Regions from separate parts of the Arthrobacter jinronghuae genome, predicted to be linked through region 1. Evidence: riboswitches for the same ligand, from Rfam matches in the RefSeq annotation. Region 1 holds a riboswitch; the other holds the start of a gene.
The links. Region 1 has a riboswitch for cyclic di-AMP ahead of N2K98_RS08580 (LysM peptidoglycan-binding domain-containing protein). Riboswitches for the same ligand answer to the same signal wherever they lie in the genome.
Positions count from the first base shown of each region.

Region 2: it holds a riboswitch for cyclic di-AMP, as region 1 does, so the genes downstream of both, N2K98_RS02775 (NlpC/P60 family protein) here and N2K98_RS08580 (LysM peptidoglycan-binding domain-containing protein) in region 1, are expected to answer to the same signal.

Region 1 is NZ_CP104263.1:1,824,467-1,832,009, reverse strand. Features, by position in the region: gene ligD (non-homologous end-joining DNA ligase) at 1-593, opposite strand, end outside; gene N2K98_RS08585 (MFS transporter) at 640-1,821, opposite strand; cyclic di-AMP (ydaO/yuaA leader) riboswitch at 2,410-2,556, shown strand; gene N2K98_RS08580 (LysM peptidoglycan-binding domain-containing protein) at 2,560-3,417, shown strand; gene N2K98_RS08575 (response regulator) at 3,505-4,179, opposite strand; gene N2K98_RS08570 (ATP-binding protein) at 4,176-6,710, opposite strand; gene kdpC (potassium-transporting ATPase subunit KdpC) at 6,714-7,322, opposite strand; gene kdpB (potassium-transporting ATPase subunit KdpB) at 7,368-7,543, opposite strand, start outside.
Region 2 is NZ_CP104263.1:571,718-579,260, reverse strand. Features, by position in the region: gene mobA (molybdenum cofactor guanylyltransferase) at 37-687, opposite strand; gene N2K98_RS02785 (HNH endonuclease) at 687-1,187, opposite strand; gene N2K98_RS02780 (NlpC/P60 family protein) at 1,441-2,223, opposite strand; gene N2K98_RS02775 (NlpC/P60 family protein) at 2,242-3,039, opposite strand; cyclic di-AMP (ydaO/yuaA leader) riboswitch at 3,043-3,201, opposite strand; gene N2K98_RS02770 (M23 family metallopeptidase) at 3,350-4,114, opposite strand; cyclic di-AMP (ydaO/yuaA leader) riboswitch at 4,118-4,316, opposite strand; gene N2K98_RS02765 (metal-dependent transcriptional regulator) at 4,407-5,105, opposite strand; gene serC (phosphoserine transaminase) at 5,322-6,449, shown strand; gene N2K98_RS02755 (MFS transporter) at 6,489-7,543, opposite strand, start outside.

The DNA.
Region 1 (7,543 bases):
GCGTGCCGGACGTCCAGGAATTCACGCTCCGGCCGGATCGGGGCGAACAGGTGGATGCCCCGGTTGCCCGAGGTCTTGATGAACGCGTCGAGCCCGGCCTCCGCGAGGATGGACCGCAGTTCCCGGGCCGGACGCACGGCGTCGTCGAAATCCGTGCCCGGCTGGGGATCCAGGTCGATCCGCAGCTGGTCCGGGTTGTCGGTGTCTTCCGCCCGTGACGGCCAGGGATGGAAAACCACCGTGTTCATCTGGGCCGCCCAAACCGCGGCGGCCGGCTCATCCAGCACCACCTGCGGGTGTGAACGGGCGCTCGGGTATTTCACGGTGACGGCGCGCATCCAGTCCGGCATTCCACGCGGCGGATTCTTGGAAAAGAACACCTCGCCGTCGATGCCCTCCGGAAAGCGCTCCAGCGAGACGGGCCGGCCGCCGTTGGCCCGGATGAATGCCTCGCCCACCTCCGCGAGATAACGGGCCAGATCCAGTTTCGTAATTCCGGGATTCGGCCAGAGGACCCGTCCTGGACTGGAGATGCGGACCTGCCGCTCCCCCTCCGGGCCGGGAACGGTCAAGGTGGTTTCCTCGCGTGCCATGGCTCTGCTTTCCCTCATCGGACAGTGTGGGAAAGAGGTTACCGTGTCAGGCGGCAGGCTTCGCCGGTACCGGTTCCGACGGTGCGCCGGGCCGGTAGTTCTTCCGCCCGTGGACAAAGTGGTACAGCACCGTGGAGGCCAGCAGGACGGCGGCCAGCACCCAGTACATGCCGTGGAATCCCATCAGCGGCAGGAGCATTCCCAGCAGCAGCGGGCCAAGGCCCACCCCGGCATCCATCAGGATGAAGAACGTGGACGTGGCCAGGCCGATTCGAGCCGGCGGCGCCGTCGTCACGGCAATCGCCTGCGCACACGGCATCAGCGCACCGAAGCCGAACCCCACGAACACGCCGGCCAGGGCCAGCACCGTGTCATTGGGGGCGTAGGCCAGCAGCGCCAGGCCGACGGCGAAGGACACGAGCGTGGGATAGACCACGGCGTTGTCGCCGTGCCGGTCCTGGATGCGCCCCACAAACAGCCGTGAAACCAGCACCACGCACGCATAGACCACAAAGAAGAGGCTGGCGCCGAGCACCAGGCCTTCTGTCTGCGCGTAGGAGTTCAGGAAGGAGAGGATGCCGGCATAAGCCGCGCCGGCAATAAACATCACCGATGCAATGGCCAGGGCCGACGGATCGATGATGTCCGTCAGGTGCATCCGCCACTTGTTCTCCTGTTCCTCGGCCGTTGGCGTGCGTTCAGGCAGGGACAGCACCAGCGACAACACCAGTGCGACGGCAGCGCAGCCGGCAGCAAACAGGAACAGCGCGCGGTAACTGACGGACTCCGCCAGGAACACGGCCAGGAACGGGCCCACTGCAGTGGCCAGCGTGGTGGAGATGCCGAAGTAGCCGGTGCCCTCACCCCGCCGGTGGACGGGAATCAATCCCATTACGGAGGCGGAAATACTCGTGCTGGCCGCTCCGAATGCCATGCCGTGCAGGATCCGGACGGTCAGGAGCAGCGCCAGGCTGGACGCGGGGATGTACAGCAGCGACGCGACCACGAACACCGCAAGGCTCACGACCAGCAGCCTCCGCCGCCCCACGAAGTCCAGGAACTTGCCGGCGAACACCCTTGCCGCCAAGGCACCGAGGACGAAGGATCCGGAAGCGAATCCGGCGGCACTGTCGGATGCGGAGAACTCCTGCACCGTATAGAGCGCCATGGTGGTCATCAACAGATAAAACACCAGTGAGATAAAGAGATTGGTGATGATCGCCAGCACAAATCCCCTAGTCCATAATTTAGAACCGCTGCCAGCCACTGCCTTCTCCTGTTTGCTCGGAACAAACGACCCATATTGAAAGGCCGCCTAACAACCTTACGCGCCGTCTCCGCCGGCCGGGAAATCGGCCTGCTGCCTCCGTCCGCGGGCTGGATTGGAGGAAATTTCAGTGATCCCGGACACTTTTTGCCCGTGCCCTGGTGCGGTTGTGACGCAGGGGAAAACATCAGTCACTCCTGTACCGGAGGGTGGACTTCTCCGACCCCAAGTCGCCCCGGGCTGGACGCCGTTTCCGGAGTAGTGATACAGCTGTTACCAGTGGGATCACACGCGTAACACCTGCCACGCCGCCTGGAAACTGCGGGCCGATCGGCATAAAGGGCGACGCTGTTAATATTGAGACTGGAGCAGGCCGAAGTGGCCGTTGAGGCCTATTTCGGGTAGCATATCGCGCCCCCGATCACACGCCTGAGAGAAGCAGATCACACAATGGTTATCCAACCGTAACTATCTTGTACGGTTATACCCATGCCGCTTTCTGATGCGGCTCCCCCGGGCTTGTTACCTAGCTCTGCCGCTGGTCCCGGGGTCCACAGAACGCACAACCACGGCAGAGGCGGGGGAACCAATTATGGGTTCCTTGAATCCTTGGGGTTAAGTCTCCGGTTTCACCGGCGGCCGGGTGTCTCCCATCCGAATCCGACAGCTCACCTCGCAGGTATCGGGAGAGGTTATTACATGACTTTCAACAAGACTCGTGGACGCCACCGCGCCGAGAACACCGTCGCAGCAGGCCGTGCACGGACCATCGGCAGCACCGCAGCCGTCGTCGTTGCCGGCTCCGGCATCATGCTCGGTATGGCCGCACCGGCCTCCGCCGGTGTTGTCGCCAACGACAACTACACCCCGGCACAGGCCGTTGCACCGGCTGCTCCGGTAGCTGCCGCACCGGTGGAAGCCGCACCGGTAGCTGCCCCCGCAGCTGCTGCCGCCACCCACACCGTTGTATCCGGTGACACCCTGGGCCAGATCTCCGCCGCTTACGGCGTTGGCCTGGACTCCGTCCTGGCACTCAACGGCTTGTCCCTGGCATCCATCATCTACCCCGGCGACGTCATCACCGTTGCCGGCGAAGCTGCTCCGGCTGCCGCACCCGCTGCGTTCTACGCCGCTCCGGCAGCTGCAGTAGCTGCACCGGTTGAGCCCGCCAACACCGGCGTGGTCACCACCCAGTCCACCAACATCACGCCGGCTGCAGCAACCCCCGCAGCCAGCGGCACCAATGCCATCATGCTGGCTTCGGCACAGTCGCAGCTGGGCGCAGCCCAGGACTGCACCGTTCTGGTTGAGGTTGCCCTGCGCGCCGCAGGCCACAGCGTCGGAGACCTCGGTCCCGCACAGCTGGCCGCCTACGGCACCCAGGTCTCCACCCCGGAGCCCGGTGACATGGTCTACTACGCTGACGGCGGCATGGGCCTGGCCCACATTGCCATCTACATCGGCAACGGCGAGGCCATCCACAGCGGCTGGAACGGCAACCAGACCGTAGTCCAGTCCGTCAACGTCGGCTCCGGCCCCGTGTTCTACCGCGCATAAGGCTTCCTAGCCCCACAGCGCCAAAATGAGCGTCCGACCCGCAAGGGCCGGGCGCTCATTGCGTTAAGCGGTCAGCCCCCGGACGCATCAGGGCACAAACCGGTAGCCCATGCCGTGTTCGGTCAGCAGGTGCTCCGGAGCAGCAGGGTCACGCTCCAGTTTCCGCCTCAGCTGTCCGATGTACAGCCGCAGATAGCCCGAGTCCGTGGTGCCCGGCCCCCAGACATTGGTCAGCAGCGCCTGCTGGGTGACCAGCATCCCCGGATGGGCGAGCAGTTCGGACAGGAACCGCCACTCGGTGGGCGTCAGGCGGATGTCCGAGCCGTCGTCGAGCCGGGCGATGCGCCGCGCGGCGAGGTCCACCCGCACCGTTCCGAACGTGATTTCGCTGGGGCCGGCAGCCGCGGGCGATCGGCGGGAAAGCGCCCGGATCCGGGCCAGCAGCTCCTCGGTGGAGAAGGGTTTGGTGACGTAGTCATCCGCCCCCAGATCCAGCGCCCGGACCTTGTCCGCCGGGTCGATCCGGCCCGAGACCACCAGGATGGGCACGGCACTCCAGCCACGGACGGCCTCGATGACATCCATGCCGCTGAGCCCCGGCATGCCCAGGTCCAGCACCAACAGGTCCGGATGGGTGTCCACGGCCTTCCGGATTGCGGCGCTGCCGCTTTCCGCTGTCACTACCTCATAGCCGTAGGCGCTCAGGGTGATCCGCAGTGCCCGGAGGATCTGCACGTCATCGTCGGCGATCAGGATCTTCATCCGGCCACCGCCGGGGAGTGTTGTCCACCCGCGGGGACGCGGTGCCTGGCGGCCGGCAGTGAGAGGACCATGGTCAGTCCGCCGCCGGGGGTGTCTTCGGTTTCCAGTGTTCCGCCCATTCCTTCCGTAAATCCCTTGGCCAGGGCCAGGCCCAGGCCGAGCCCGGTTGAATTATCGATGTCCCCGAGCCGCTGGAAGGGCACAAAGATCTCACCCCGCCGCTGCTCCGGAACGCCCGGTCCCGAGTCTATGACGCGGATTTCCACCCGGCCGGCAAACTCGCTGACGGACAGCACGCATTTGACGCCGTCCGGGCTGAAGCGCACCGCATTGGCCAGCAGGTTGACCAGCACCCGCTGCAGCAGCACCGGATCCGCCAGGACCACGCGGGGAACCGTGGGGATCTCCAGTTCCACGTCCGCCGGGCCCAGTTCCAGCTCCTCGAGCGCGGGCAGCACCGCATCCACGACATTCAGCGGCTCCAGGCTCACCCCGACGACGCCGGCCTGCAGCCTGCTCACGTCCAGCAGGCTGGTGACCAGGCCGGAAAGGGAGGCCAGCGATTCCTCGGCGGTGGCAAGAAGTTCGCTGCGGTCCTGCTCGGACCAGGTGACGTCCGTGGCCCGCAGGCCGGTGACGGCCGCGGTCGCGGCGGTCAGCGGACGGCGCAGGTCGTGCCCGACGGCGGCCAGCAGCGCCGTGCGGACCTTGTCCGCCGCGGCCAGGGAGCCCAGTCCCCTGGCGGTTTCTGTCAGTTCCCGGTGTTCCAGTGCTGCCTCCATCTGCGCGGTGATGACCGCCAGCAGCCGCCGGTCAGACGCCGCCAGTTCGCGCCCCCACAGGTCCAGGAAGCACCGCTCCCCGACCGGCAGGCGGGTCAGGGCGGGGTCGTCGGGCGAGACGGAGGCCGGCCAGTCGCCGTCGGCATACAGGTCTTCACCCTCTGACCGGATACGTGCGGCGCTGACATTGAAGGCCTCGCGGGTGCGGCTCACCAGGGCACCCAGTGCGTCCTCCCCGCGCAGCACGCTGCCGGCGACGGACGCCAGCAGCTCGGATTCCGACGCCGAACGCCGGGCGGTGCGGGCGCGCCGGGCGGCGGCGTCCACGACGTAACTGACGAGCATCGCGTTTACGACGTAGAGTCCCAGCGCAAGCATGTGCGACGGCGTGGCCACGGTAACGGTGTAGAGCGGCTGGATGAAGAAGAAGTCCAGGGTCAGGCCCGAGAGCAGGGCGGCGAACAGCGCCGGCCAGATGCCGCCGACCAGGGCCACCAGGATGACCAGCAGCTGGTAGCTCAGCACGTCGCCGGTGATCGTTTCGGAACTTCGGGCCGTGACCAGTCCGGCCGTGAGCAGCGGGCCGCCCACCAGGGCGAAGGCGAAGCCCAGCAGGCGCCGGCGCACCGAGAGGGCACTGCCGAAATGCGGGAGCACCAGGGTCCGGGCGGCGGCCGAATGCGAGACCATGTGCACGTCAATGTCGCCGGACTCACGGATGACCGTGGCGCCGATTCCCGGCCCGGACAGCAGGGCGGCGATCCGGGGGCGCCGGCTGACGCCCACCACCAGCTGGGTGGCATTGACGCTGCGGGCAAAGTCCACCAGTGCACGCGGAACGTCGTTGCCCACCACCTGGTGGAAGCTGCCGCCGAGCTTTTCCACCAGGAGCCGCTGTGCGGCCAGCTCTGCCGGTTCCGGCCCGCGCAGTCCGTCGGCTCCGGAGACGTGGACGGCCAGCAGCTTGCCGCCGGCGGACCGGGCGGCAATCCGTGCCCCGCGGCGCAGCAGGGTGCGCCCTTCGGGGCCGCCGGTGAGCGCCACCACCACCCGCTCCCGTGCCTCCCATTTGCTGCTGATGCCGTGCTCTTCGCGGTAGCGGTTCAGGGCTGAATCCACCTCGTCGGCCAGCCACAGCAGCGCCAGTTCGCGCAGCGCCGTCAGGTTTCCGAGGCGGAAATAGTTGGACAGGGCCGCGTCCACCCGTTCGGCGGGATAAATGACGCCGTCGGCCAGGCGCCCGCGCAGCGACTGCGGCGTGAGGTCCACCAGCTCCACCTGTTCGGCTCCGCGCAGGACGGCGTCCGGCACGGTTTCGGCCTGCAGGGTGCCGGTGATCTGCTCGATCACGTCGTTCAGGGAATCGATGTGCTGGATGTTCACGGTGGACAGGACGTTGATCCCGGCGTCGAGCAGGGCCTGCACGTCCTGCCACCGCTTCTCGTGCTGCAGCCCGGGCACGTTGGTATGGGCCAGTTCATCCACCAGCGCGTATTCCGGCGCCCGGGCCAGGACGGCAGGCAGGTCCATCTCCTGCAGTTCCAGCCCGCGGTGGCGCAGGACGGCGCGCGGGACGGTCTCCAGGCCTTCGGCCACGGCGGCCGTCCCGGCACGTCCATGCGTTTCAACCAGTGCGATGACGACGTCGGATCCCTCATCCCGGAGGCGGCGCCCCTCTTCGAGCATGGCGTAGGTCTTGCCCACGCCGGGTGCCGCCCCCAGAAAAACCCTCAGTTGTCCTCGCGTCATGGACTAAGTGTCCAGCTCCGCCAGCGAAATGTTCAAAAGCAACACGTTGACGGTACTGCTCCCGAGAACTCCGGCGAACGGTGCCTGCGTGGCCTCGTCCACCAGGGCCTGCACCTGCTCCGGATCCAGTCCGCGTTCGGCGGCCACCCGGTCTACCTGCATCCGGGCGTATTCCGGGCTGATGTGCGGATCCAGTCCGGACCCCGATGCCGTGACGGCATCGGCGGGGACATCTTCCGGAGCCACACCTTCCAGCTCCGCCACGGCGGCCCGGCGCTCCGTTACGGCGGCGGCCAGGTCCTCGCTCAGCGGGCCGAGGTTGGAACCGCTGGAGGCACCGCCGTCGTACCCGTCCCCCGCTGCGGAAGGCCGGGACTGGAACCACTCGGGCAGCGCCGCGCCGTCGGCGTCCGTGAACGGCTGGCCGATCAGCTCGGATCCCACTTCACTGCCGCCGCTGCTGACCATCGAACCGTTGGCCCGGCCGTGCAGAGCGGCCTGGCCGATCCCGGCCACTGCCAGCGGATATACGACGCCGAGCAGGAGCGTAAGCACCGCCAGGGCGCGGAGGGAGACGCCAAGCTGGCGCATGCTGCTGCGGACGGGGTTCATTTCCTGCTCCTAGTAAAGGGGATGGTGCGGATGATGGTTGCCATGTCAGAACCCCGGGACCAGGCTGATCAGCAGGTCAATGAGCTTGATGCCGATGAACGGCGCAATTACGCCGCCCACCCCGTAGATCAGCAGGTTGCGGCTGAGGATCGAGGAGGATCCGGCAGCCCGGTACTTCACGCCGCGCAGCGCCAGCGGAATCAGCGCCACGATGATCACCG
Region 2 (7,543 bases), 1.3 Mb from region 1:
TCGTGCTCCTTCGTTTCGCTTGGGGACCGCCCGGTGCTACGGCAGGTCCCCGGCGCTCACACCCAAGGTTTGTGCATCGTTCCAGGTGTCAACATCGGCTGTACTCGTCGGGGGAACATCAACACCCCTCCATTGCACCCTAGCAAGCAACGCCTTCATGGGCTTGTTCGCTAAACCCTCTGCGGCCAGGGAATCAACAGCGGCGCGCAGGTCAGCTGTGCGGTAAAGCGCCGCCAGCGGCTGGCGGGTGCCGCTGGAATCCACTGCCAGCAGGCTCTCTGCGGGCGGCACGGCCGCCGCAGCCAGCAGGGCCCGGACAGCGGCGGCGACCTGCGGCATATCGCAGGCCAGGACCATCGTCCACGGGCTTTCGCCGCTGTCCCGGTTCCCATCCGCCAGGGCGGCCAGGGCGGCGACGGCGGCTCCGACCGCTGCTGCCGGTCCGGCGTAGGCCGGCTCCTCGCGGACCAGCAGCGGTCTCCCCGGGCACCCGGCCGGTACGGTGGAACCGAGCAGCTTCGCCAGCTCCGGCGGCCCCGCGACGGCGACATTTCGTGCATCCGGCACGGCGGCAAGGGTGGTTTCCAACAGGGTTCGCTCCCCGGCCAGGAGCAGCGCCTTGGGTGTGCCTCCAAGGCGCGTGGAACGGCCGCCCGCCAGGATCACTGCATCATAAGCAGCGGACATCAGGCAGCCGTGTCATTCTGCAGGAACGGGTCCCACTGCGGCGACGGACGTTCCAGCTCGCGGATCTGCCAGCGCGCACCCCGGGGTGCCTTGGGAGATACCCGCAGCTCCCAGCCGAGTTGGGCCAGCGTCCGGTCCCCTTTGCTGTTGTTGCACCGCAGGCAGCAGGCCACCAGGTTTTCCCAGCTGTCATCGCCGCCGCGGGACCGCGGCACCACGTGGTCCACGGTAGCCGCCGCCTTTCCGCAATAGGCGCATTCATGGTTATCCCGGCGCAGGACGCCCCTTCGGGTGGCAACGGTGCCCTCCCGGTAGGGAATCTTCACGTACCGGTGGAGCAGGATCACCGAAGGTCGAGGGAGGATTTCGTTGGGCCCGACCACGGGCTCGCCGCTTTCCGCCACCACACTCGCCTTTCCATTCAGGACCAGCACCAAGGCGCGGCGGAAAGTGATCACGGCCAACGGTTCATATCCAGCATTCAGAACGAGAGTGCGCATGCACATACCTCTTCGCCTGCCGCCCGCGAACCGGTGAGTACAAGACACCGCTTCGCCAACGGCACATCGGATTGTCTATGCAAGAGTAGAACGCGATCGCCATCTTTGCTATTTATGCCGGTGGGACAGGGGTCCGGCCCCGGCCAGCAGTACCCGCCTGCGTCCGTGCCCGGGCTGCGGTTCAACAAGGGTTTAACCAGGCAAGGCCCCTCCCGAAGGAGGGGCCTTGCCGGAATGCTGTGCCGGGAGCTGCTTAGCCGCCTACGCGGATGTAGACGCCGCCGGAGCCGAGCTCGGCCGGAGCCACAACGGTGGATCCACCGTTGAAACCGCCGTGCACGGCCTGGCCGCCGCCCACGTACACGGCGATGTGGGCCATGCCCATCCCGCCGTCTGCGTAGTAGATAAGGTCACCGGGGATGGCCTCAGCTGCGCTCACCGTCCGTCCAAGGGAGAGGTAGCTTGCAGGCCAGCCGTGGTGGTTGATTCCGGCCGCCGCCAGTGCATTGGTAACCAGCCGGGTGCAGTCCTGGCCGATGCCCAGCTGCGCGTAGGCAGCTGCTGCAATGGTGGATGCCACACCGGAAGGCGCGCTCTGCGTCGGCTGCACGGGGGCCGGCGTGCTCAGGGTTGTGGCCTGAGCAGCAGGAACCGCCTTGGCAGGGGCACGCGTGTCCGCAGCCACGGCAGCCGGTGCAGGTGCTTCGGCAACCGGAGCTACCGGTTCGGCCACGGGAGCCGGAGTGGTTCCGGCAATGCTGTCCCGTTCGAACGAAACCGGCGCATTTCCGGAGACCTGGAGGGTCTTGACCGAGGAAAGATCCAGGGTGCTTGTCTGGACGTCGCGCATGGCGTCTGCCCCGGAGGCATTGGCCGCGACACCGGTGGTCAGTACCAGCCCGGAGGCCGCCGCGATCACGGCGGCCTGGCGGCCCACCGTTCCGGCGTTGGCACTGACGGCGCCGGCAAGGGCGTTCAGCGTGGTGGTGCGTTCCACCGGCGCCCGGTGGCGGGCGCGCTCAATTGTCGAAGTCATGCTGTCTCGAAACCGGGCTTAGCTGACGCGGACGAAGCTGGCGCCCGGCAGATCGGAGAGTGCGTGCAGGCCGGTGTTCATGCCGTTGAGGCCACCACTGACTACCTGGCCGTTGCCAACGTAGATCGCGACGTGGCCGCCGGTGATCACGAGGTCGCCGGGAGCCGGAGTGGAAACTACGGAACCGAACTGGAAGAACTGGCCGGGGGCCAGGTCGCCGACGGACTTGCCGACGGAGCGCAGTGCGTTCTCGACCATGGCGGTGCAATCCTGCGCCACACCGATCTGGCCGTAGGCGGAGGCAACCAGGCCGGCCGCGACGTTGCCGGAAGCCGGAGCTTCGACAGCTGCCGAGGTGGAGGAAGCTGCCACTACGGCGGGGCCGGAGGCTGCCGGGGCGGTGCGGGCGGCTGCGGCATTCTTGGTGGCTGCTGCCTGGGTTGCTGCGGCCTGCGAGGCTGCCAGCTCTTCGGCTGCCTGGGCTGCGGCCTCTTCGGCTGCAACCTGTGCGCGGTATTCGGCGCCCGAGGTGGAGCTGGGGGCAACCAGGGGAAGCTCGAACGGTGCGTTGGCGGGAGCGGTAACGCTGCCGGCCACGATGTTCAGGGGGGTTGCTGCGAGTGCCTGGCGGTCCGTGCTAACGGAAGAAGCCTGTGCAGGAAGTCCGGCAGCCAGCACGAGGCCGGATGCTGCAACTACGACGGCGGCCTGGCGGCCTACGGTTCCGGCGTTGCTGCTGACTGCCTTGGAAAGTGCAGTAATCGGGTTGGTCTGTACGGTGGCAGCGCGACGGCGGCCATGAGCGTGTGATGACACAAGTTTGCCTCTCCCAATTGCCTACGAGGTGAGCTGTCGGATTCGGATGGGAGTCACCCGGTTGCCCGGCCAATGGCCTTTTGCAACTTAACCCCAAGGGTTTCTTTCGAAACCCGAAATTGGTTCCCCCGCCTCTGCCATGCGATTCTGCGAACGGACTTCAAACAGTGGCAGAGCTAGGCGATCTGTTCGAAGGTGCCCCACCTTTGGCGAATCGGGCACGAGGATGAGCGTACAGCAACATTTGAGGTATGTCACGTTCCGATCACGAAATGATATTCAACTGGTTACAACCAATTGATTTACGCGCTTACAACCAATTCAGCGGGTCCACTACTTCGCCGTTAACCATGACCTCGAAATGCAGGTGGCAGCCGGTTGAGGAACCGGTTGTACCGCTTGCGCCGACCAGGAATCCGCGGTCGACTTCGGTGCCCATGGTGACGGCAATGTTGGAAAGGTGGTTGTACGTCGTCTGTACTCCGTTGCCGTGATCAATCACCACGCGGTTGCCGCCGCCGTAGGGATGCCAGCCGGCGAAGACCACGGTGCCGGATGCCGCAGCGTTGACCGCGGTACCGCAGACGGCGGCGAAGTCCTGCCCGTTATGCATCTCGCCGTGCTCCCCGGTAATGGGGCTGACCCGGTGGCCAAACCCGGAGGTCTGCACCAAAGAAGAGTCCAGGGGCGCGGACAGTGTGCCCTTCGCCGCGGCAGGGACTGCATGCGAGCCGGCGGCAACGGTGATGGAGGCCAGCTTGGCGTCCGGGTCATATTTGCTGCTCAGCCCGGCCCGGGCGAATCCGATATCAGCGTTCGGGTCCGCCGAGACGGGCGCGTCGATCGCCGTCGGCTCGAGCTGGACCGGGTCGTCCGCCGCCGCATGCGTGGGCATGGCGGCCGTGAGGATCAGGCCCGACGTGGCAGCGGTAATGGCCACTTTCTGGGCGGCACAGCCCACGGACACGGACTTGGTTTCGGCGCGCCGACGGCCTGACGGTGAGGCGTTGCGCGGGCGCGCAGGTGCAATAGGAGCTGACGCGCGGCGTCGGCCCGAAGCAGCATGCTTCGACAAGTTATTCCCTCTCATGGATCGCCTGCGAAGTTAGCTGTCGGATTCGAGTAGAGAAAACTCGGCCTTTCCGGAAAAGGCGGGGCATCGCCTGCAACTATGCAGGAAATGCCGCCGGCCCCCGAAAGGCTTCACCCCAAGGCAGCATTGCTGCCGGAAAGTGGGTCCTCCGCCCCTGCCTGGACGAGTTTGGTGCTCCGGTCCGCTGGCAGGGCTCGGCGGACGGACCGGATAACGATGGTGTTTCAGCGTCGGAACTCACTATAGGGTAAATGTCACAAAAGTGACCATTCCGTTACCCAATAGGAGAAACAAAGACGTGGGAGGCCACTTCCGTAGGCAGTTCCAAGGCACCCTCGATGCCCGGAACGCGAACGGAAATATAGCCGCCTACAACCTCTGCGGTGATCTGGGCTCCGGGCCGCAGCCCCGCTTCGTCCAGTTGGGAAAGCAGTTCGGGTTCCACCTGGATGGGTTCCGCCAGCCGGACCAGCCGAAGCTTGGTCCCCGGCTCGGCCGTAGCGACAGTGGACACCAGGTCGACGACGCCGGTGATGAACACTTCCGCCGCCACCCCGCCGATTCCCTCGAGGCCGGGAATGGGATTGCCGTAGGGCGATTCCGTGGGGCGGCCCAACAGCTCATACAGCCGCCGTTCCACGCGCTCACTCATCACGTGTTCCCAGCGGCAGGCTTCATCGTGCACGTACGCCCAGTCAAGTCCGATGACGTCGGCAAGGAGCCGTTCGGCCAAACGGTGCTTGCGCATTACTTCGGTGGCCCGGCGCCGGCCCAGTTCCGTCAGCTCCAGCCGGCGCGTTCCGGCAACAACTACGAGCCCGTCACGTTCCATCCGTCCAATGGTCTGGGAAACCGTGGGGCCGGAGTGCCGCAGCCGTTCGGCAATGCGTGCACGGAGGGCAACAATGTTCTCTTCTTCCAGTTCCAGGATGGTCCTGAGATACATCTCAGTGGTGTCAATGAGATCCGTCATGACGGGCCGCTCCTAGTAAGGGAGGAAGAAGGGCAACGCACCGCTGCCCGGGGGTGTACGCCAACACGTTAGCCTATCCGCCGGACCGCCCGATAATTGCGCGGCGCCGGGCACAGGGTCTGGTGGCGGGCGTCATACATCGCCGCCTCCCGGGCGTGTACGGCAGAATGGAAGTGCATATCCGCCACCTTCGAAACCTGCTTGGAGCGTCACGCCATGGGCGATACCGCCGCACTGAAAATTCCCGCTGGACTCCTCCCGAAGGACGGCCGATTTGGTGCCGGTCCTTCCAAGGTACGCCCGGAACAAATGTCCGCACTCGCAGCGGCGGGAGCAAACCTGCTCGGCACCTCCCACCGGCAGGCTCCGGTACGGAACCTCGTGGGCAGTGTCCGTGAAGGCCTCACCGAGTTGTTCTCGGCTCCGGAGGGCTACGAAGTTGTCCTGGGCGTGGGCGGCTCCACCGCTTTCTGGGACATTGCGGCCTTCGGCCTGGTCCAGGACAAGGCCCAGCACCTGTCCTTCGGCGAATTCGGCTCAAAGTTCGCGGCAGCCACCAACAAGGCTCCGTTCCTCTCGGCATCCAGCATCATCACCTCCGTTCCCGGGACGCGCCCCGAGCCCGCAGCGGAGGCCGGCGTCGACGTTTATGCCTGGCCTCAGAATGAGACCTCCACCGGCGTGGCCGCCCCCGTACGGCGCGTGGAAGGCGCCGACGCCGGCTCCCTGGTCCTGATTGATGCCACCTCCGCTGCGGGCGGCCTGGATGTGGACCTGGCCCAGTCGGATGTCTATTACTTCGCACCGCAGAAGAACTTCGCTTCCGACGGCGGACTGTGGCTGGGCATGTTCTCTCCGGCGGCGCTGGAACGGGCGGCCCGGATCAACGCCGGGGAGCGCTGGATTCCGGACTTCCTGAACCTGCAGACCGCCATCGACAACTCGAGGCTGAACCAGACCTACAACACGCCGTCGTTGTCTACGCTGGTGACCCTTAACGCGCAGATCGAATGGCTCAACGCCAACGGCGGCCTTGCCTTCGCAGCCGGCCGGACCGCCGAGTCGGCGGGGCGGATCTATTCGTGGGCGGAGAAGTCCTCGGTGGCCACTCCGTTCGTTCCCCGCGCCGAGGACCGCTCCAACGTGATTGCCACGATCGATTTCGAGGCGGACATCGACGCCGCGGCAATAGCGAAGACCCTGCGCGCCAACGGCGTGGTGGACGTGGAGCCCTACCGCAAGCTCGGCCGTAACCAGCTGCGGATTGCCACCTTCGTTGCCATCGAGCCCGACGACGTCAGCGCCCTGCTGGAGTGCATCGATTATGTGATCGCGAATTCCTGACCCATGCCCCGCAGCAGGGGCCGCAGCAGGACCCGGACGCTAGGCGTTGTCCGGGTCCTGCTGCTTATCCGGAATATCCGTGGTCATGCTCAGCCTGCGCGGCAGGCTCCGGTCATAGTGGAAACGCATGCCGTAGGTGCGCCAGGCCCAGACGAAACCAATCGCAGCGGCCAGCAGACCTGAAGCGGCGGCAACACCGAGGCTCCAGCGGGGGCCAAAGGAGTTCGAGACCCACCCCACCACCGGGGCGCCCAGCGGCGTGCCGCCCATAAAGATGGCGAAGTACAGGGCCATCACCCGCCCGCGCATGATCTGGGCCGTGGTGGTCTGGACATATGCGTTGGCGCTGGTCATCAGGGTCAGGGCAAACAGGCCGACGGGGATCAGCGAGACGGCGAACAGGATCAGGCTGGGTGCCGCGGCGGACAGGATGCAGGCCAGGCCGAAGGCTCCGGCTGCACCGAAGACAAAGCGCAGGCGGGGCCGGTCCCGCCGGGCGGACAGCAACGCGCCGGCAACGGATCCAATGGCCATCACCGAATTCAGGACGCCGAAAATGCCGGCGTCCCGGCCGAACTCGGTACGTGCCATGGCTGCTATGTAAATAGCGAAGTTCATGCCGAAGGTCCCCACGATGAAGATCGCGAGCATCACCATGATCAGGTCCGGCCGGTGCCGCACGTAGGCAAGTCCGGCCCGGATGCGGCCCTTCCCCGGGGGCGCCTTCGGCAACACGCGCAGCTCGCCGGCACGCATTTTCAGCAGCGCAATGACCATGGCGCCGAACGTCACGGCGTTGAGTACGAAGACCAGGCCCGGGCCCACGGCCACGGTCAGGAGGCCGGCGACGGCGGGGCCGATCATCCGTGCCCCGTTGAAGGAAGCGCTGTTAAGGGCGACGGCGTTGGGCAGGTCCCGCTCGGACACCACCTCGGAGACGAATGCCTGGCGCGCCGGCCCGTCCACGGCGGACACCACGCCGAGAGCCAGCGCGAAAGCGTAGACATGCCACAGCTCGGCATGCCCGGAGAGCACCAGGAACCCCAGCGCCAGCCCCAGGGCGCCCATGCTGACCTGCGTGAGCAGGAGGACCT